DNA from 4 places in the Pseudomonas fortuita genome. Region 4 is predicted to be linked to each of the others. Evidence: riboswitches for the same ligand, from Rfam matches in the RefSeq annotation. Region 4 holds a riboswitch; each other region holds the start of a gene.
The links. A riboswitch is a leader RNA that binds a small molecule or an ion and turns the genes downstream of it on or off. The one in region 4 is predicted to bind cobalamin.

Region 1 (4,938 bases), 460 kb from region 4:
AGGTCAGCCCAAAGCGCAAGCCGGCCACCATCAGCCGGCCGCTGCGGTACATCGGGTCCTGCTCGGGCGGCCCCCAGCGCTCCAGCACTGCCTGGCGATTGGCCTCGGGCAAGCGCTCGAAGGCGGCCTGGTAGTCGGCCAGGCTCAGGCTCTGGGCGCAAGGGCGCTGGTCCAGGTGGTCAAGGTCGTTGGTCACGCCGCCGAGCAGCTGGTGGATCAGTTGCGTGCCGCTGCCCGGCAAATCGGCCAGCGGATAGCCTTCGGCCTGCAGCGCTTTGAGAATGTTGAGTGCAGCAGCGGGCGTATCCAGGCCGACGCCGTTACCGATGCGGCCATCCCGGGTCGGGTAGTTGGCCATCACCAGGGCCACGCGCTTCCCGGCATTGGGCAGGCGCGCCAGCTCGACCCAGCGCCGGGCCAGCTCGGCGACAAAGTCCATACGCTCGGGGTGGGCGCGGTAGCACACCACGTCGGACTGGCTGCGCTCGCTGCGCCAGGCCATGTCCTTGAAACTGACCGGGCGGGTGATGATGCGCCCGTCCAGTTCGGGCAAGGCGATGTGCATGGCCAGGTCGCGCGCACCCAGCCCCTGTTCGCTGGCTTCCCAGCCGGGCTGGTTGTCCTGCGCGCAGATGGCCTGCAGCACCGGAATGTCACGGCGGAACGGGCGCAGGTTGGGCCGTTCGGGGCTGGACAGGGCAAAACCGGTGGTATTGACCAGCACTTCGGCACCGACTTCGTCCAGCCAGGCTTCGACCTGCTCCAGGCAGGCGCTTTCCTTTAGGCTGGCCACGGCAATCGGCAACGGGTTCAAGCCAGCAGCTTGCAGGCGCTGGCAGAACACGTCGATGAACGCGGTGTTGGCCGCCTGCAAGTGGGAGCGGTAGAACAGTAGCGGCGCCACCGGGCAATCCGGGTGCCAGTGCGGGTACCAGTCTTCCAGTGCCACACTGCCCTTGGCCGGGTGATACACAGCGGTGCGCGGCAAGGGCTGCGGCTCGTCCCAGGCATAATCGCGGCCCAGCCACTGGTTGGCCAGGCAGTTGTAAAGGTTGATGGCATTGGCCTTGCCACCCTGGCGCAAGTAGTGCCAGAGGCGCTCGGCCTGGTCGCCCGTGACGGTGCCCAAGCGGGTCAGCTCCGGGTCAGGGCGATCATCGCCTGGTACCAGAATCAGTTGCACGCCCCGGGCAGCCAGCTCGACCAGTTGCTCGACGCCATAGCGCCAGTAACCGACGCCGCCGTGCAGCGACACCAGGATGACCTTGGCGTGGCGCAGCACCTGGTCGACATACAGGTCGACCGAAGCGTGGTTCTGCACCTGCATCGGGTTGGCCAGGCGCAGGCTGGGGAAATCCTCAGGCAGTTGCTCGGCCGTATCGGCGAGCAACGCCAGGTGCGAATCGCCGCTGCAGAGAATCACCAGTTCGGCGGGTGTCTGGCCAAGGTCGGCAATACTGTCGTCCGGCACGAAGCCGCCGGGCTGGGTCCGCAGCAGGTGCACGGGTCAGGCGCCCAAGGCCTGGCGCAGGCGCGCTTCCAGCTGGGCAGCGTCGAGTTCCTGGCCGATCAACACCAGGCGGGTGATGCGCGGCTCGTCGGCACGCCAGGCGCGGTCGAAGTGTTTGTCGAAACGGGTCCCCACGCCTTGCACCAGCAGGCGCATCGGTTTGCCCGGGATGGCAGCGAAGCCTTTGGCGCGCAGGATGCCGAACTCCACCACCAGCTGGGTCAAGGCGTCGAGCAACAGGCTTTCGTCAGCCTCCGGCAGGTCGATGGAAATGGAGTCGAAGGCGTCGTGGTCGTGGTCGTCATGATCGTCGCCATCGTGGTGCGAATCGTGGTGGGTACGGCGGCCATCGATGTGCGCCTCGGACTCGGCGCCCACACCCAGCAGCACCTCCAGCGGCAGCTTGCCACTGCTGGCCTCTACCACCTTGACTGCCGGCGGCAGTTCTTCGGCCACTTCGGCGCGCACCTTGGCCAGGCCTTCGGCGTCGATCAAGTCGGCCTTGTTCAATACCACCAGGTCGGCGCTAGCCAGCTGATCGGCGAACAGTTCGTGCAGCGGCGATTCGTGGTCCAGGTTAGGGTCGAGCTTGCGCTGGGCATCGACCTGGTCCGGGTAGGCGGCGAAGGTGCCGGCAGCCACGGCCGGGCTATCGACCACGGTGATGACCGCGTCGACGGTGCAGGCGTTGCGGATTTCCGGCCACTGGAAGGCTTGCACCAGCGGTTTGGGCAGGGCCAGGCCACTGGTTTCGATCAGGATGTGGTCCAGGTCGCCACGGCGTGCCACCAGCTCGCGCATGACCGGGAAGAACTCCTCCTGTACGGTGCAGCACAGGCAGCCGTTGGCCAGTTCATAGACGCGGCCGCTGGCTTCTTCTTCGGTGCAGCCGATGCTGCACTGCTTGAGGATTTCGCCGTCGATACCCAGTTCGCCGAATTCGTTGACGATGACCGCAATGCGACGGCCCTGGGCGTTGTCGAGCATGTGGCGCAGCAAGGTGGTCTTGCCCGAGCCGAGGAAGCCGGTGACGATGGTAACGGGGAGCTTGGCCAGTGTTTTCATGTCGCATTGCCCTTGGCAGAATGGCGCGGGCATGCAGGACGACAGCCGCGGACCAGGCCGGCCGGGCTTGTTCGCCACCGGATCACCCCGCCCGGTTGAAAGTCGAAAACGTTGCGAGGCAGGTCTCCTGGCTTGCACCGTTCCAGCTCCCCGTTCAGTTGAACGGCGGGCTGGCGGGATGACGCCTTCCCGCGCATTGGCGCAGTGGCTGTGTCGATCCGTTGTCAGTGCTTACAGTTGCGGGGGCAGCCGCGGCTTGTACCGCGTTCCCGTCTTAGCTTCGGCCTGGCCGAAGAACCTCGAAGTGGCAAGGCTACGCAGTGGCTGGCGGGTGGTCAACCATTGCTGCGGGGCTTGCCGACAACTCTTGGCGGCACTGCGGTACAGTGGCGACTTTGCCCACTGTCAAGGACGCCCCATGCTCCTCGCCCCCGCCATCCCGGTACTGCGCATCTTCTCGGTCGACAAGGCCAGGGAGTTCTACATGGATTTTCTCGGTTTCAGCCTGGACTGGGAGCACCGCTTCAGCCCGAACCTGCCGTTGTACATGCAGATTCACCGCGATGGCCTGATCCTGCACCTTACCGAGCACCATGGCGATGCCTGCCCCGGCTCTACAGTGTTTGCCCGCCTCGACGACCTGCGGGCGCTGGAGCATGAACTGCAAGGCAAACAGTACGGTTACGCCCGGCCCGAAGCCGAGCGCCTGGACTGGGGCCTGCAGATGCAGGTGTGCGACCCGTTCGGCAACCGCCTGCGCTTCTGCCAGCAGATCGATGACGAGGCCAACCTGTGAAGGCGCTGGGCAAACGCGAAATGGCCCGCCTGGAGCGGGAGCTGGTAGCGTGCCTGACGGACGCTTGTGAAACCGCCAAGGCAGAAATCGTCGGGTTCACCTGGCTCACCCATCGCCTGGACCCTGAGAACTTTCCGGCCAGCCTGCGTATTACTTGGGTGTTTGAACAAGAGGCCGAGAAAGTCGCTGCAGTGGCGGGTGAAGCAAAGGCACGCATGCTGGCGCTGACCCGTCAGGCGTTGGACCACGCCGGCATACAACTGGATCACCCGGCCTGGCATGTACGGTTTGACAGCGAAGAGGCCTGCAAACAGAGCCACGGAGGCGACTGGGCCAAGCGCTTGACGGGGCGCTGAGCCCAGGGCCAGACAAGATCGGGCGCCGCTCGCGCGGCGCATCGCCAGTGCAGGAAACCCATACACGGCGGGCGGTACTTTACCCGCCCCCAACGGGCCGTTAGGCTACGCACTCCCCCAGTACGAGGTATTCGTCCAATGCGCCATTAATGCCGCCGTCCATTCGACGGCCAGTCTTCAGCCTCCGGTTTGCTCCGGAGATGTCGCGGCATTTGTGGAGTTGTGCATGACGAACACGTCGATCCTGACGCTGGACAGCGTCTCTTTGGCCTTGCCTGATGGCCGGCTACTGTTTACCGACCTCAACGAAACCTTCGACCAACGGCGTACCGGCCTGGTCGGGCGCAATGGCGTGGGCAAGAGCCTGCTAGGGCAGGTTCTGGCCGGCCAGCGTGCACCGAGCAGCGGCCAGTGCCGGCGCCTTGGGCCTGTCCATCTGCTGAATCAGCAGGTAATCGAGCGCAGCGCCACGCTTGCCGACCTGGCCCAGGTGGGGTCGGTGGTTGCGGCGCTGGAGCGCATCGAGCAAGGCAGCATCAACCCCCAGGATTTCGACACCGTCGGCGAGCGCTGGGATATCCGCGAGCAACTGCAGATGCACCTGCAACGCAACGGCCTGAGTCACCTTGACTGGCGCCAGCCCGCACGCAGCCTGAGCGGCGGCCAGGCTATGCGCGTGGCGCTGGCAGGCGCATGGCTCAGCGGTGCCGACTACCTGATACTCGACGAACCGAGCAACCACCTGGACAGCGACGCCCGTGCCCAATTGCTGAGCATGATCGAGGCCTGGGACCGAGGTTTGCTGGTGATCAGCCACGACCGCAGCCTGCTGGCGCACATGGCGCGCATTGTCGAACTGTCGAGCCTGGGGTTACAGGCCTATGGCGGCAACTACGGCTTCTATGCAGCACAAAAAGCCAGCCAGGTGGCGCAGGCCCAGCAGCAACTTGCCCGGCTCAAGCAGCAGCAACAACGCCAAGCCCGTGAACTGCAGCGCCAGCGCGAAGACCTGGAACGCCATCAGGCCCGGGCCGGGCGTCAAGCCAGGCATGCCAACCAGGCCAAGATCCTGGTCGACCGCCAGCAGGAGCGCAGCCAGGCCACGGCGGGCAAGCAGCACCGCGACCATAGCGACGCGCGGCAAGCATTGCTGGGCAAAGTGCATGACGCCGCCCGCGAGGTCGAGCAAGCCACTGCGATTACCTTGCATG
Region 2 (4,938 bases), 1.7 Mb from region 4:
GGTCCATCTCCGGCAGGGTGCGACGGCCGAAGATGTGCGGCTCGCGGTTGTCCATCAAGGCCGCTACCAGCAGCTCGGCACAGTCATTGATGCCTTCTACCTTCAGCTTCATGAAGTCATCAGCCCGCTCGCCCAATGCCTCGGCAGTGCGCAGACGCTCCGCCTCCACCAAGGCCTGGATGCGGGTACGCAGGTCACGCTGGGTGATGCGAATGAAACGCCAGGGCTGCATCAAACCGACGCTAGGCGCCTGGTGTGCGGCGGCCAGCAAGCGGCCCAGCAGTGCTGGCGCAACCTGGCCACCGGCAAAATGGCGCATGTCGCGACGCTCACCGATAGCCCGATAGATCGCAGCGCGTTCGGCGGCGCTGTAGGCGTGTTCGCTCATGGTCGCAACAGCGCCGCCGCCGCATCAGGGTTGGAGGGGAAGTAGAAGTGCACGTAAGAGGCCGTCAGCCGACCCAGGCGATACACCGCTTCGTTGCCCCGCCCGCCGTTGGGGCTGAGGCCTCGGGCGATCGGCTCCAGCGGCGTGCTGGTTAGCGAGTGGTGATAGGTATGGCCGCGCAGGGTACCTTCCGGCAGCTCCACCGCCTGCAAGGCCAGGGCCGCCAGGCGCTTTTGCATGGTCGCCTCGCCTGGTAGCAGGCCGAGCAATTCGGCACGCTCGCCGGCGACGTCAGTCAGGGCATCCAGCAGGTACAGCATGCCGCCACATTCAGCCAGCAACGGCTTGCCCTGAGCATGATGGGCGCGGATTGCCTCGCTCATTGGCGCATTGGCAGCCAGGGCGTGGTGATGCAGTTCGGGATAGCCACCCGGGAGGTACAGGCTGTCCACCACTGGCAGTTCACGGTCGTGCAGCGGCGAGAAGAATTCCAGCTGCGCGCCCAGGCTGCGCAGCAGCTCAAGGTTGGCACCATAGGTGAACGCGAACGCTTCGTCTCGCGCCACACCAATGCGCACACCGTCCAGCGAGGCAGCACGCACCTGCGGCTCGGGGCCGACAAAGGTCACCGGCGGAGGCATGGCGGCGTCGCAGCTGGCGGCAAGCGCCTCGGCGGCGGCATCTAGGCGGGTATCCAGGTCGTTCAGCTCGCTGGCCTGAACCAGCCCAAGATGACGGCTGGGCAATTCAATGCCGCGCTCACGGGACAAGCCGCCATACCAGCGCAGGCCCTCGGTCAGGCTACCTTCGAGCAGCTGCGCGTGGCGCAGGCTGCCCACGCGGTTGGCCAGTACGCCGGCGAACGGCAGGTCGGCCTGGTAACGCGCCAGGCCCAGGGCCAGGGCGCCGAAGGTCTGGGCCATGGCCGTACCGTCGATCACAGCCAGCACTGGCACGCCGAAGTGGCGCGCCAGGTCGGCACTGGACGGGGTGCCGTCGAACAATCCCATGACCCCTTCGATCAGGATCAGGTCGGCCTCGCCGGCAGCTTCCCACAGCAGGCGGCGGCTTTCCTCGGCTCCGATCATCCACAAATCCAGCTGGTACACCGGCGCGCCACTGGCCCGCTCGAGAATCATCGGGTCCAGAAAGTCGGGGCCACACTTGAACACCCTCACCTTGCGCCCGAGGTTGCGGTGCAGGCGGGCCAAAGCAGCAGTGACGGTGGTCTTGCCCTGGCCAGAGGCCGGTGCCGCGATCAACACCGCGGGGCAGTGGCGCGATTGACTCACAGCTCGACGCCCTTCTGTGCACGGATACCGGCCTGGAAGGCGTGCTTGAGCATGCCCATCTCGGTCACGGTATCGGCCAATTCGATCATCTCGGGCTTTGCAGCGCGGCCAGTCACGATCACGTGCTGCATGGGCGGACGGCCCTGGATGTCGGACAGGACCTGGTCCAGGTCGAGGTAGCCATGCTTGAGGGCGATATTCAGCTCATCCAGCACTACGAACTGCACACTTGGATCCTGCAGCAACTGCCGCGACACCGCCCAGGCGGCTTCGGCGGCAGCGATGTCACGCTGGCGGTCCTGGGTTTCCCAGGTAAAGCCCTCACCCATCACGTGATAGCGAACCTGCTCGGGGAAGCGGCGGAAAAACAGCTCTTCGCCGGTGCTATTACGGCCTTTGATGAACTGCACCACTCCACACTGCATGCCATGGCCCAGGGCGCGGGCGAGCATGCCGAAGGCAGAGCTGCTCTTGCCTTTGCCATTGCCGGTCAGCACCAGCAGCAAGCCGCATTCGTTGGGGGAATTGGCGATGCGTTCGTCGATGACCGCCTTCTTGCGCTGCATGCGCGCCAGGTGACGTTCGTCGCGTTCGGTGGCTTCGCTCATCAGGGTTCTCCGCAGGCTGGCACCACGGCACGCGTGGCGACAGGGAATAGGCAGGCAGACGGAGAGCGCGCAGGGGCCATGGCAGGGCGCCACGGTGCACCGCGCATCACCCTCCGTGATGCCGTTGACAGTTTCAGGCCGGTCTCCGGGCTTGTGAGCGGGCCTTGGCCCAAACCTGCGCGCCTTCCCGGATGCTGGCATCCAGTGGCCCTGCGCGGCCTTCTACTCACCTACCGTTGCGGGGGCAGCGCCGGAATCGCGCCATGCTGGCGCCCACCGGCTTCCCAGTTTCACCCTGCCCAGTCGGGGCTGGCAGGGCACCTGAAACACGCCGCGAAGGTTAGAGGGTTGCACCGGGAGCGTCAATCGAAGTGGTTGCTGCAGCAACGTAAGCTTTTGATCTTGATCTTGATCTTGCTCTTGCTCTTGCTCTTGCTCTTGCTCTTGCTCTTGATCTTGATCTTGATCTTGATCTTCGCGACTTCAGGAGGCCGAACGCAGGCCTTGCGGAGGGAGGTGACGGGCATGGATGCCCGTCAAGCGCTGGGCCCCAGGATGGGGCCTGCAGCGCGGTCCTCCCGGGAGCGAGGCCGGAGTGAGGGAACCCCGGAGCGCAGCGTAGGGGCCGGATGATGGGAGCGCAGCGTTTTTTGGTTACTTTTTGTCGCGTCTGACAAAAAGTGACTCGCCGTAAGGGCGAAAAGGTGAGTTAGTGTCGCTATCGCAAATGGCCTATGCGCGAGCTAAAAACCAGCACTGTTTCGCTGTTCGGTCTTGCTGTTCGCTGTTCGCTGTTCGCTGTTCGCGTTCAGGTGTGAGCATCAACAATGAGTCAACATTCATTTTCAAAGGTGGCGCCAAATCACCTTTCCGCCCTTACGGCGGGTCACTTTTTGTCAAACGCGACAAAAAGTAACCAAAAAACGCTGGCTCCCATCATCCGGCCCCTACGCTGCGCTCCGGGGTCCCCTCGCTCCGGGCTTGCTCCCGGGAGGACCGCGCTGCAGGCCCCATCCTGGGGCCCAGCGCTTGACGGGCATCCATGCCCGTCACCTCCCTCCGCAAGCCCTGCGCTCGGCCTCCTGAAGTCGCAATCTGCGTTGCCTGAGCTACCGCGCGCTTAGAAGCCAAAGCAAAAGCAAGAGCAAGAGCAAGAGCAAGAGCAAGCAAACCAAGGGGAACCTGCCGAACCCAGCCGGCCTCTCAATTCAACAGGCTTCTTTAGAGGACGCCGCACATGAAATGCCTGATGCCTTGGTTAATCGCAGCCAGCCTGGCAGGCTGCGGCGAAACAGCCCTGTTGAGCGTAAACGACGGCAGCGGGCCAAACCCCCGCCTCCCCACCCCCGTCACAACACTGATCCCCACCGTAAATATCGCCCCTGCAGTGGGCTGGCCAAAGGGCAGCAAGCCGACCCCGGCACCAGGCACCCAGGTCAAAGCCTTCGCCAGCGGCCTCGACCACCCGCGCTGGCTCTACTTGCTGCCCAACGGCGATGTACTGGTGGCAGAGACCAACGCGCCACCCAAGCCCGAAGATGGCAAGGGCATTCGCGGCTGGGCCATGGACAAGGCGATGAAACGCGCCGGCGCGACCGTACCCAGCGCCAACCGTATAACCCTGCTGCGCGATGCCGACCATGACGGGGTGGCAGAAACTCGCACCCCTTTCATCGAAGGGCTCAACTCACCCTTCGGCATGACCCTGGTGGGCAAGGACTTGTACGTGGCCGACACCGACAGGCTGCTGCGCTTTCACTATGAACCGGGCGCCATGCAGATAACCGATAAAGGCCACCCGGTGACCGCGCTGCCCGGCGGGCCGCTGAACCATCACTGGACCAAGAATGTGATCGCAAGCCCCGATGGCAAGAAGCTTTATGTGACGGTTGGCTCGAACAGCAACATCGGGGAAAACGGTATGCAGAAGGAGCAAGGCCGCGCCGCTATCTGGGAAGTGGACCCCGCAAGCGGCAAGCACCGGCTGTTCGCCACCGGCCTGCGCAACCCCAACGGCCTGGCCTGGGAGCCACACAGCAACGTCTTGTGGACAGCAGTCAATGAACGTGACGAAATCGGCAGCGACCTGGTGCCTGATTACATCACCTCGGTAAAAGACGGCGGCTTCTATGGCTGGCCATACAGCTACTACGGGCAGCATGTAGATCACCGGGTACATCCACAGGCCCCGCAAAAGGTGGCCCAGGCCCTGGCGCCAGACTATGCGGTCGGCCCGCATACCGCATCCCTGGGGCTGGCATTCACCGAGCCTGGTGTACTGCCGCCGCCTTTCGATCAGGGGGCATTGGTCGGCCAGCACGGGTCGTGGAACCGTAAACCACACAGCGGCTACAAAGTGCTGTTCGTACCTTTCGACCGCTCAGGCAAACCTGCCGGCCGCCCCATCGACCTGCTCACGGGGTTTCTCGACCAAGAGGGCAAGGCGATGGGGCGTCCGGTGGGCGTGATCAACGATGGGCAACGCGGTGTATTGGTGGCCGACGATGTCGGCAATGTGATCTGGCGGGTGAGCAAAGCACCTTGAAACCGGGCGGCCTGTATCAGCCCCGTTGAACGGGGCCGCTGCTACAGGCGTTGATCATCAGGGGTTCTGCGCCAGATGCCCTTGCGGAATCACACGCTTGGCTTG
Region 3 (4,938 bases), 740 kb from region 4:
GTTCTTCCTGCACCGACAGGTCAGCGACCCGATGACCATCGACGCTACAGAGCCGTCGCTGTTCTTCAGCCGGACCCTGGCCCACCTGTGCGCGCCAGTGTTTGTCCTGCTAACCGGGCTGTCGGCCTGGCTGTACGGCGAAAAGCACCAAGGCCGCGGCGATGTCTCGGCGTTTCTGTTCAAGCGCGGGTTGTTCCTGGTGGTGCTGGAATTCACCCTGGTCAACTTCGCCTGGACATTTCAGTTGCCCCCCAGCGTCATCTACCTGCAAGTCATCTGGGCCATCGGTGTCAGCATGATCGCCCTGTCGCTGCTGGTATGGCTGCCACGTGCTGCCCTGCTCGCCCTGGGCGCAGCCATCGTTGCCGGCCACAACCTTCTCGACGGCCTGCACTTTGGCGTGGAGTCAGCCCTGCACGTGCCATGGGCAATCCTGCACGACCGGGGCTGGCTTGAGTTTTCCGAAAACCTGCGCCTGCGCACGTCTTACCCGGTGCTGCCATGGATCGGCGTCATCGCGCTGGGTTATGGCCTGGGCCCCTGGTTTGCCCGGGGCAGTGCGGCTGGCCAACGCCAGCAGCGCCTGCTGCTGGCGGGTTTGATCGCGTTGCTGGGCTTTGTCGCGTTGCGCATGTTCAACGGCTACGGCGAGGCGCCGTGGAGCGGTTACCCCACCTTCACACAAACCGTGATGAGCTTCTTCAACATCACCAAGTACCCGCCTTCACTGCTGTTCCTGGCCTTGACCCTGGGCTGCGGCCTGCTGTTGCTGCGCGCCTTCGAGCGCGCCGGCCAGGCCCGCTGGGTCAGCGCGCTGGCAGTGTTTGGCGCAGCACCGATGTTTTTCTACCTGTTGCACCTGTACGTGCTGAAGCTGTTGTACCTGGCCTGCGTGGCGCTGTTCGGCCTCAACCATGGCGACTATTTCGGCTTCGACGGCATCGCGGCGGTGTGGCTGGGTGCAGTGGTGCTGGCGGTTTCGCTGTACCTGCCGGTGCGCGGGTTCGCTCGCCTGAAAGCGCGCCGCCGCGACATCACCTGGCTGAAGTACTTCTGAAAAGCGTTTTCACCCGGCGGCACGATGGTCTACCATGCGGGCCGCCGGTTTCCACCACGGAATTAATAGGGAATCCCAGGCCCGCCAATACGGGCCAAACGGAACTGCCCCCGCAACTGTAGGTGCCGAGCCTGCTCCATTGATGCCACTGGGCCACAACCCGGGAAGGCCGGAGCCGGGCCATGACGCACCAGTCAGGAGACCTGCCGGCCTACATTTACCAACCGGCGGGGTGTCCGGGATTGGCCATCAGTGTTGCCCCTGCCCTCGGCGGGGGCTCGGCGATGCCTGTCCGTGCGTTCCTCACCCGAACTGTCCGATAGGAGATCGCCCAGCATGCTGCCCCGTTTCGCCACCCTGCTCGCCGGCCTCGGCCTCACTGGCCTGGCCCAGGCCGCCGCCACCCACTACCCGCTCACGGTCGAGAACTGCGGCAAACCGCAGACCTTCGCCCAGGCCCCGCAGCGCGCCGTCACCATCGGCCAGGCCGGCACCGAGATACTCTACGCACTCGGGCTTGGCGACAAACTGGCGGGCACTTCGCTGTGGTTCAACAACGTGCTGCCCGAGTACCAGGCGCAGAACGACAAGGTGCCGCGCCTGGCCGACAATGACCCCAGCTTCGAGGCCGTGGTCGGCAAGCGCCCGCAGCTGGTGACCGTGCAGTTCGAATGGATGGTCGGCGCCCAGGGTGTGGTCGGCACCCGCGAGCAGTTCGATGAGCTGAAGATCCCCACCTACCTGCTGCCGTCGGACTGCGAAGGCAAAGACAACCTGGTCGGCGCCGACGGCACCCGCCTGCAGGCGTTTCAGGTAAACAGCATCTACAAGAGCGTCAGCCAGCTGGCCGAGATCTTTGATGTGCAGGACCGCGGCACTGCGTTGAACGCCGAGCTGAAAGGCCGCCTGGACAGCGCCAAGGCACAACTGGCCGGCAAGGACCTGTCTGCCACCTCGGCACTGTTCTGGTTCTCCAGCGCCGACCTCGACATCGACCCTTACGTGGCGGGCCGTCAAGGGGTCGCGGACTTCATGCTACGCACGTTGGGCGTTCGCAACGTGGTCGAATCCACCGAGGAGTGGCCGACCGTAGGCTGGGAAACCCTGGCCAAGGCCAACCCCACCTGGCTGATCATCGCCCGCATGGACCGCCGCCGCTTCCCCGCCGACGACTACCAGAAGAAGCTGGAGTTTCTGCGCAACGACCCGGTAACCCGCAACATGGACGCGGTGAAACACGATCGCATCATCGTCCTCGACGCCGACGCCATGCAGGCCGGCATCCGCCTGTTCCGTGGCCTGCAGACGCTGTCCGCCGCCTTTGCCAGCGGTAAAGCACCCCAGTGATGAGCCGCCTGCTACCTTGTATCGCCGTTGCCCTGGCGGCACTGCTGACTGCCTTGCTGGCCGGCACCGCCATTGGTGAGACCAACCTGTCGCCCAGCGTGGTCGGCCAGGTGCTGGCCAACCAGCTGTGGCAGGCCGGCTACCCGGTTGACCCGATCGACGCCGGCATCGTCTGGAACTACCGCCTGACCCGCACCCTGGTCGCGGCAGCCTGCGGTGCCGGCCTGGCCACCTGCGGTGTGGTTCTGCAGGCGCTGTTGCGCAACCCGCTGGCCGAGCCGTACCTGCTGGGGTTGTCGGCCGGCGCCTCGACCGGTGCAGTGCTGGTCGGCCTGCTGGGCCTGGGTAGCCTGACGCTGAGCATGTCCGGGGGCGCCTTCATGGGGGCGCTGGCTGCGTTCGCCCTGGTGCTGGTACTGGCCCGCGCGGCCGGCCCTGGCAGCAACAACGCGCAGGTGATCCTCGCCGGTATCGCCGGCTCGCAACTGTTCACCGCTCTCACCGCCTTTCTCATCACCAAGTCGGCCACCGCCGAACAGGCACGCGGCATCCTGTTCTGGCTGTTGGGCAATCTCAGCGGCGTGCGCTGGCCATCGGTGTGGCTGGCCGTACCGGTGGCGCTGTTTGGCCTGGTAGTGTGCCTGTGGCACCGCCGCGCACTGGATGCCTTCACCTTCGGCGCCGATTCGGCTGCATCGCTGGGCATCCCGGTGCGGCGCACCCAGCTACTGCTGATCAGTTGCACAGCGCTGGTGACGGCCGTGATGGTGTCCATCGTCGGCGCCATCGGTTTTGTCGGGCTGGTGATTCCGCATGCCCTGCGCCTGCTGCTCGGCCCAGGCCACAGCCGCCTGTTGCCCGCCAGCGCACTGGGCGGTGCACTGTTCCTGATTGCCGCCGACGTCCTCTCACGCACCTTGATCACGGGCCAGGTGATTCCCGTGGGCGTGGTCACCGCACTGATCGGGGCGCCCGTCTTCGCGCTTATTCTGGTCAGCCGCCGAGGGCACTCATGACGGTCATGACAGCTGTACAGCTTGCGCCGCTGAGTTGCCAGGGCCTAGGGCTGCAACTGGCCGGCACTGCCGTGCTGCGCGATATCGAGCTGAGCGTTGTAGCAGGTGAAACCCTGGGCATCGTAGGCCCCAACGGCTCCGGCAAGTCCTCACTGCTCAAGTTGCTGGCCGGGCTGCGCAAGCCGGCCAGTGGCAACGTGCAACTGCTGGGCGAACCGCTGGCACAACTGCCCCGCCGCCGGGTTGCGCAGGCCGTGGCACTGGTCGAGCAACAAGCTGACACCCTCGACGCAATCCGTGTGTTCGACGCCGTTGCCTTGGGCCGCACACCTTGGCTGTCGGCATTGGCACCCTTCTCTCGAGAGGACCGTGCCATCGTCGAACAGGCCCTGGCTGACCTCGACGCCCTGCACCTGCGCGCACGCCTGTGGGGGTCGCTGTCGGGTGGCGAGCGCCAGCGCGTGCACATCGCCCGCGCCCTGGCACAACGGCCACAGGTACTGTTGCTGGACGAGCCGACCAACCACCTGGACATTCAGCACCAGCTAAGCCTGCTGCAACAGGTTCAAGCCCTGCCCGTGACCACGCTGGTGGCCTTGCACGATCTCAACCAGGCACTCACCTGCGACCGCGTCGCGGTACTGGACAAGGGCCGCCTGGTCGCCCTTGGCAAACCGTTCGAAGTCCTCACCCCCGAGCGCCTGCTGTGCACCTTTGGCGTGCATGCCCGCTACCTCACCGATCCCTTCGATGGCGCGCGCATCCTGCGTTTTCGCGCCCCCTGAACCAGGAAGTTCCACTGATGCTGTTGCGCCCTGTCGCCCTGCTGCTTGCCAGCGCCCTGCTTGCCCCGGCCGCACTGGCCGAGGTGCATGAAGTGAAAATGCTCAACCGCGGCAGCGAGGGCGCCATGGTGTACGAGCCGGACCACCTGCGCATTGCCCCCGGCGACACGGTGCGCTTTCTGCCCACCCAGAACGGGCACAATGCGGCCAGCGTGACCGGCCTGCTACCGGCGGGGGCCGAGGCCTTCAAGAGCAAGTTGAACCAGCCGTTCGAGCAGACCTTCAGCGTGCCGGGGGTATACGGCATCCAATGCATTCCGCACCTGGCGATGGGCATGGTGATGGTGATTCAGGTCGGTGACGCGCCGGCTACCGAGTTGCCAGCCAGCTTGCCTGCGCGGGCGCAAGCCCGCTTCGCAGCCCAGTTGCAGAAGCTTGAGGCAGCGCGATGAACCGGCTGTTGTTGGCGCTGCCACTGTTGGGGTTGTCGCCCTTTGCCCTGGCCGACTCCGCTCAGTCGCAAAGCAACGGTTTTGTCGAAGACAGCAGCTGGAGCATCCTCAACCGCAGCGTATTCGACCAACGCAACTACCGGCACGGGGGGCGCAACAGTGCCGCGCGCAATGCCTACAAACCGCGCAGCGAACGTGATGGCAAGGCTGAGGAATGGGCCTACGGTTTGATGGGGACATTTCAGTCCGGCTTCACTCAGGGCCTGATCGGTGTCGGCGTC
Region 4 (4,938 bases):
GCCTACATCGACCTCGGCCTGGACCTGACCCCGCGCTGGTACCTGGGCACCGCCGCGCGCGTCGAGCACTACGACGACAACTCGGGCAACACCGCCAGCTTCAAGCTCAATTCACGCTATGAACTGAGCGAAACCGTGGCAATCCGCGGCACTTTGGGCAGCGGTTTCCGTGCCCCGTCGCTGACCCAGAGCGGCTATACGGTCAGCGACAACCGCACCGCGCTGGACGCTGACGGCAATGTGGTGCCGGCCTTGCGCCGCACCGTGGCGCCTGGCAGTGCCGCGGCGCTGGCATTCGGCGGCGACAAGCTCGACCCGGAGAAATCGCGCAACGCCGGCCTGGGCCTGACCTGGCAACCGGCGCGCCGTACCAGTGTCACCCTGGACACCTACCTGATCGACATCGACGACCGCATCCTGTTGACCGAAAACCTCTACGACCGGCAGAACGGTGCCGGTGCCATTGGCGATATGCTCCAAGCACTGGGCCTGGCACGCACCACCTGGATCAACTACTACACCAATGCCTTCGACACCCGTACCCGCGGCCTCGACCTGGTAGGTGACCACACCAGCGAATTCGGTGCCTGGGGCGATGTGCGCTGGACCTTGGGCTTCAACTGGAACAAGACCACTGTGCGCGGCAGCCGGGGCACGCCCGCAGCGCTGGCGGCAGCCGGTATCGAGGTGGTCGGCCATGGCCGCGAAGGTGACCTGGTGGCGGCCTCGCCGAAAACCAAATGGGTACTGGGCAGTCAGTGGTTGCTGGGTAGCTTCACCGGCACCTTGCAGACCACCCGCTACGGCAAGGTCGAGACCTGGCAGCAGAATCAGGCCCAGGACCGCACCTTCGGCGCCAAGTGGATTACCGACCTGGACCTGTCGTACCTGCTGTTCGACAGCTTGACCGTCAGCCTGGGCGGCACCAACATCTTCAATGTACGGCCCGACAAGAACGGCGTGTACAACGCCAACGGCAACCAGGCGGCCTACGGCAACCCGCCGTTTCATCCAGGTGGCGGGTACTGGTACACCAAGCTGGCGTATGACTTCTGAAAACATCCTTTGGGTTTAGCGCGGACCTCAGTGGGAGCGGGCAAGCCCGCGAATCAGGCAGATGCGGTGGATGGCACCGGCTTTGCCGGTGTTCGCGGGCGAGCCCGCGCCCACAATGATTGGGCAAACTTTCACCCTGAGCACGGCAGTCACTCGCACACATGGCAATTGACGCAAACCCCGCCCCATGCTCTCCTTATGCCTCACGTTCAGGTGCCCCCCAGGGGGTGAAACGGGAAACCGGTGCGTCGCAGGCCCTCCATCAGGGCCGGACAAGCCCGGTGCTGCCCCCGCAACGGTAAGCGAGTGAAGCGTCTGTGCCACTGTGCCTTATAGTCCGGCATGGGAAGGTGACGCTTTTCAGGAGCCCTGCTCCTCCTCGCAAGCCCGGAGACCGGCCTGGCGTTCATGAACACCCCGCGGTGGGCGGGCGCTGTTGCATTCCCCTGGGCGGCCACGCATCAGGGATGCCGCGCTTGCCCGTTGCCCACAAAAAGCAGAGGAACGCGTCATGCCCGTCACCAGCGCCAAGCCACACAGCCTTGCCACCCCCGTCACCCTCAGCCAGCGCATCGTCATTGCCGTTGGCGCAAGCCTGCTGGGCCTGTGCCTGGTGTACTTCGCCGGTTTTTCGCACATCGAGGCCGTGCACAACGCCGCTCACGACACCCGCCACAGCGCCGCCTTCCCCTGCCACTGAGTACGCCTGATGATCACGCGCATTGCCCGTACCGCGGGCTTCAGTGGGCTGCTTGCGGCCCTGCTGCTGACCCTGCTGCAAAGCTTCTGGGTCGCCCCGCTGATTCTTGAGGCGGAAACCTACGAATCCTCGGCCCCGGCCGCACACCACGAACATGGCGGCGAAGTGGCCGCCCATGAGCACAGCGCCGACGCCTGGTCGCCGGAAGACGGCTGGCAGCGGGTGCTGTCCACCACCGGTGGCAACCTGGTGGTTGCGGTCGGCTTCGCCCTGATCCTCGCCGCCCTCTACAGCCTGCGCGAACCGCAGCGTGCCGGCACCGGTGTGCTGTGGGGCCTGGCCGGTTTCGCCGTGTTCTGTCTGGCGCCAACGTTGGGGCTGCCACCGGAACTGCCCGGCACCGCTGCCGCCGACCTGGGGCAACGCCAGGCCTGGTGGATTGGCACGGCCAGCGCCACCGCCCTTGGCCTGGCCTTGCTGGTGTTCGCCCGGCACTGGCTGTTGAAGGCGCTGGGCGCCGTGTTGTTGATAATCCCCCATGTGATCGGCGCGCCACAGCCCGACGTGCATGAAAGCCTGGCCCCCGCAGCACTGGAGACTCAGTTCAAGATGGCCTCCTGGCTGACCAACGCTGCATTCTGGGTGGCCTTGGGCCTGCTCAGTGCATGGCTGTTCCGCCGTTCCAGCCAGGCCTGATGCCGGCCTTCTACGCCGGCTTCGGCTGCCGCCGAGGTTGCCCGGTGGATACATTGCAAACCCTGCTGCACCAAGCCTTGGCTAGCCAGGGCCTGGTGCTTGCCGACCTGCGCGGCATTGCCAGCATCAGCCTCAAGGCCGACGAACCCGGCTTGCAGCAACTGGCCGAACGCCTTGGCTTGCCCTTGGTGCTGTACCATAGCGCACAACTGCAAGCCTTTGAGCCGCTGCTCAGCCACCGCTCTGCCACAGCCCATGCCCACAGCGGCTGCTGGGGCGTGGCCGAGAGCGCGGCACTGGCGTTGGCCAGCCAGCGGCCCGGCTGCACCGCCGGGTTACTGCTGACCCGCCAGGTACTGGGCCCGGCGACCCTGGCCCTGGCCTGCTGAACATTTCGCTCCTCTTTCCTGCAAGGACTTTCCATGACGGTGTACTTCATCGGTGCCGGCCCCGGCGACCCTGAACTGATCACGGTCAAAGGCCAACGGCTGATTCGCCAGTGCCCAGTGATCATCTATGCCGGCTCACTGGTACCTGCTGCCGTGCTCGAAGGCCACAAGGCCCAGATCGTGATCAACAGTGCCGAGCTGCACCTGGAACAGATCATCGCCGCCATGCGCAGCGCGCACGAACAAGGCCAGGACGTGGCCCGTGTACACAGCGGCGACCCCAGCCTGTACGGCGCCATCGGTGAACAGATCCGCCACCTGCAGGCGCTGGGCATCGATTACCAGATCATCCCCGGGGTCACCGCCACGGCGGCCAGCGCGGCGCTACTTGGCTGCGAACTGACCCTGCCACAGGTGGCGCAGACGGTGATACTCACTCGCTATGGCGACAGTTCACCCATGCCACCTGGGGAGCAACTGGGCGACCTGGCGCGCCACGGCAGCACCTTGGCGATTCACCTCGGGGTCAAACACCTCTCGCGGATCGTCGAAGAACTGCTGCCGCACTACGGTGCGCACTGCCCGGTGGCGGTGGTACGTCGTGCCACCTGGCCGGACCAGGACTGGGTGCGCGGCACCCTTGGCGATATCGTCGAACGCGTCGCAGCCAAAGATTTTCGCCGCACGGCGCTGATCCTGGTAGGCCATGTGCTAGGGGATACCCCCTTCGCCGAATCGGCCTTGTACCGTGCCGGGCATGCCCACCTGTACCGCCCTGGGGACTGAGCATTGCCAGTATTGCCGCCCGCGTAGCAGACTCCGGGTTCCCGCCTGCGAACAGGAGTCACGCCCATGCTGGAATTACGCCCCAACTGCGAGTGCTGCGATACTGACCTGCCGGGCGACAGCCCCGATGCGCTGATCTGCTCCTTCGAATGCACCTTCTGCCGTGCCTGCGCCGACACACGCCTGCAAGGCCGCTGCCCGAACTGCGCCGGCCAGCTAGTGCCCCGGCCGACGCGTGTCGGTCAGGCGCTGGCCAATAACCCCGCCGCCACCCAGCGTGTGAACAAAGCGCACGCCACCTGCGCCTGACGCCCTTCCAAACAGACATCGCCGCTTTCTCGGGGTGATGTCTTTCACGCTTCTTGTAGGATTTTTCCACAACAAGCACGCGGATTATCAACACTTCTATACTCGGCATTACCAAACTTCGGGATTGGTCGTATCTTGCAGCGCTTCCGATTAACCCACTTGCAGACGTATTCCGGAGTGATCCAGGAAGCGGACCACATCCCGACAGGAGTTTTCCACATGACAACCGTGCTGATCGTCGACGACCACCCCATTGTCCGACTGTCCTTGCGCCTACTGCTCGAGCGTGAACGCTTTCATGTTGTCGGTGAGGTGGGTAACGGCAGCGAAGTGGCTCAGGTAGCCCGCGATCTGCGCCCGGATGTAGTCGTGCTCGATATTGGCCTGCCCGGTCTGGATGGCATGGAAGTGATCAAACGCCTGCAAAGCCTTGAGCCGGTGCCCAAGATCATGGTGCTGACGGGCCAAGCCACTGACCTGTACGTACGGCGTTGCCTGGATGCCGGCATCGGCGCCTTCGTCACCAAGGAAGAAGACCACGAAGCACTGCTGTTCGCCCTCAAGGCGCTGGTCAAAGGCTATTCGACCTTCCCGCAAATGTCGGTCAACAGCAACTCGCTGGAAAGCGAACCGGTGCGCCTTGCCAGCCTGTCGAACCGTGAAATGGAGGTGCTGCGGCGCCTGGCGCGCGGTGAAAACAACAAGAATATCGGTACCCGCATGAATCTGAGTGCCAAGACCATCAGCACCTACCGAGGCCGGATCATGGAAAAGCTCAAAACCGAATCTCTGGTCGAGATGGTCGACCTGGCCAAACGCAACAGCGTCTACTGAGCGTTCGGCCGCCATGAAGCGCCTGCTGGCGTGCATGCTCCTGGCCATCGGCCTGGCCGCCCCCACCGCGCTGCTGGCCCGCAGCGAAGCTCGGCAACTGCTGGCGCGCTCTGTCAGCGCAGCAGCCCCACTGCAACTGTCCAGCGAAGACCGGGCCTGGCTGCAGCG

Region 1: it holds a riboswitch for cobalamin, as region 4 does, so the genes downstream of both, cobW (cobalamin biosynthesis protein CobW) here and OZ911_RS13655 (CbtB domain-containing protein) in region 4, are expected to answer to the same signal.
Region 2: it holds a riboswitch for cobalamin, as region 4 does, so the genes downstream of both, cobO (cob(I)yrinic acid a,c-diamide adenosyltransferase) here and OZ911_RS13655 (CbtB domain-containing protein) in region 4, are expected to answer to the same signal.
Region 3: it holds a riboswitch for cobalamin, as region 4 does, so the genes downstream of both, OZ911_RS10260 (ABC transporter substrate-binding protein) here and OZ911_RS13655 (CbtB domain-containing protein) in region 4, are expected to answer to the same signal.

Annotation. Positions count from the first base shown of each region.
Region 1 is NZ_CP114035.2:3,426,684-3,431,621, forward strand. Features, by position in the region: gene cobN (cobaltochelatase subunit CobN) at 1-1,504, opposite strand, end outside; gene cobW (cobalamin biosynthesis protein CobW) at 1,508-2,575, opposite strand; cobalamin riboswitch at 2,676-2,892, opposite strand; gene OZ911_RS15725 (glyoxalase superfamily protein) at 2,994-3,371, shown strand; gene OZ911_RS15730 (hypothetical protein) at 3,368-3,727, shown strand; gene OZ911_RS15735 (ATP-binding cassette domain-containing protein) at 3,954-4,938, shown strand, end outside.
Region 2 is NZ_CP114035.2:1,305,764-1,310,701, reverse strand. Features, by position in the region: gene bluB (5,6-dimethylbenzimidazole synthase) at 1-388, opposite strand, end outside; gene OZ911_RS05975 (cobyrinic acid a,c-diamide synthase CobB) at 385-1,680, opposite strand; gene cobO (cob(I)yrinic acid a,c-diamide adenosyltransferase) at 1,677-2,288, opposite strand; cobalamin riboswitch at 2,408-2,628, opposite strand; gene OZ911_RS05965 (hypothetical protein) at 2,651-2,815, opposite strand; gene OZ911_RS05960 (PQQ-dependent sugar dehydrogenase) at 3,526-4,833, shown strand; gene OZ911_RS05955 (C40 family peptidase) at 4,891-4,938, opposite strand, start outside.
Region 3 is NZ_CP114035.2:2,228,463-2,233,400, reverse strand. Features, by position in the region: gene OZ911_RS10265 (acetyltransferase domain-containing protein) at 1-1,057, shown strand, start outside; cobalamin riboswitch at 1,086-1,282, shown strand; gene OZ911_RS10260 (ABC transporter substrate-binding protein) at 1,394-2,404, shown strand; gene OZ911_RS10255 (FecCD family ABC transporter permease) at 2,404-3,420, shown strand; gene OZ911_RS10250 (ABC transporter ATP-binding protein) at 3,417-4,205, shown strand; gene OZ911_RS10245 (pseudoazurin) at 4,223-4,657, shown strand; gene OZ911_RS10240 (OprD family porin) at 4,654-4,938, shown strand, end outside.
Region 4 is NZ_CP114035.2:2,966,748-2,971,685, reverse strand. Features, by position in the region: gene OZ911_RS13660 (TonB-dependent receptor plug domain-containing protein) at 1-1,056, shown strand, start outside; cobalamin riboswitch at 1,251-1,473, shown strand; gene OZ911_RS13655 (CbtB domain-containing protein) at 1,568-1,756, shown strand; gene OZ911_RS13650 (CbtA family protein) at 1,766-2,452, shown strand; gene OZ911_RS13645 (cobalamin biosynthesis protein) at 2,452-2,841, shown strand; gene cobM (precorrin-4 C(11)-methyltransferase) at 2,875-3,627, shown strand; gene OZ911_RS13635 (DUF1272 domain-containing protein) at 3,694-3,936, shown strand; gene OZ911_RS13630 (response regulator transcription factor) at 4,156-4,770, shown strand; gene OZ911_RS13625 (transporter substrate-binding domain-containing protein) at 4,784-4,938, shown strand, end outside.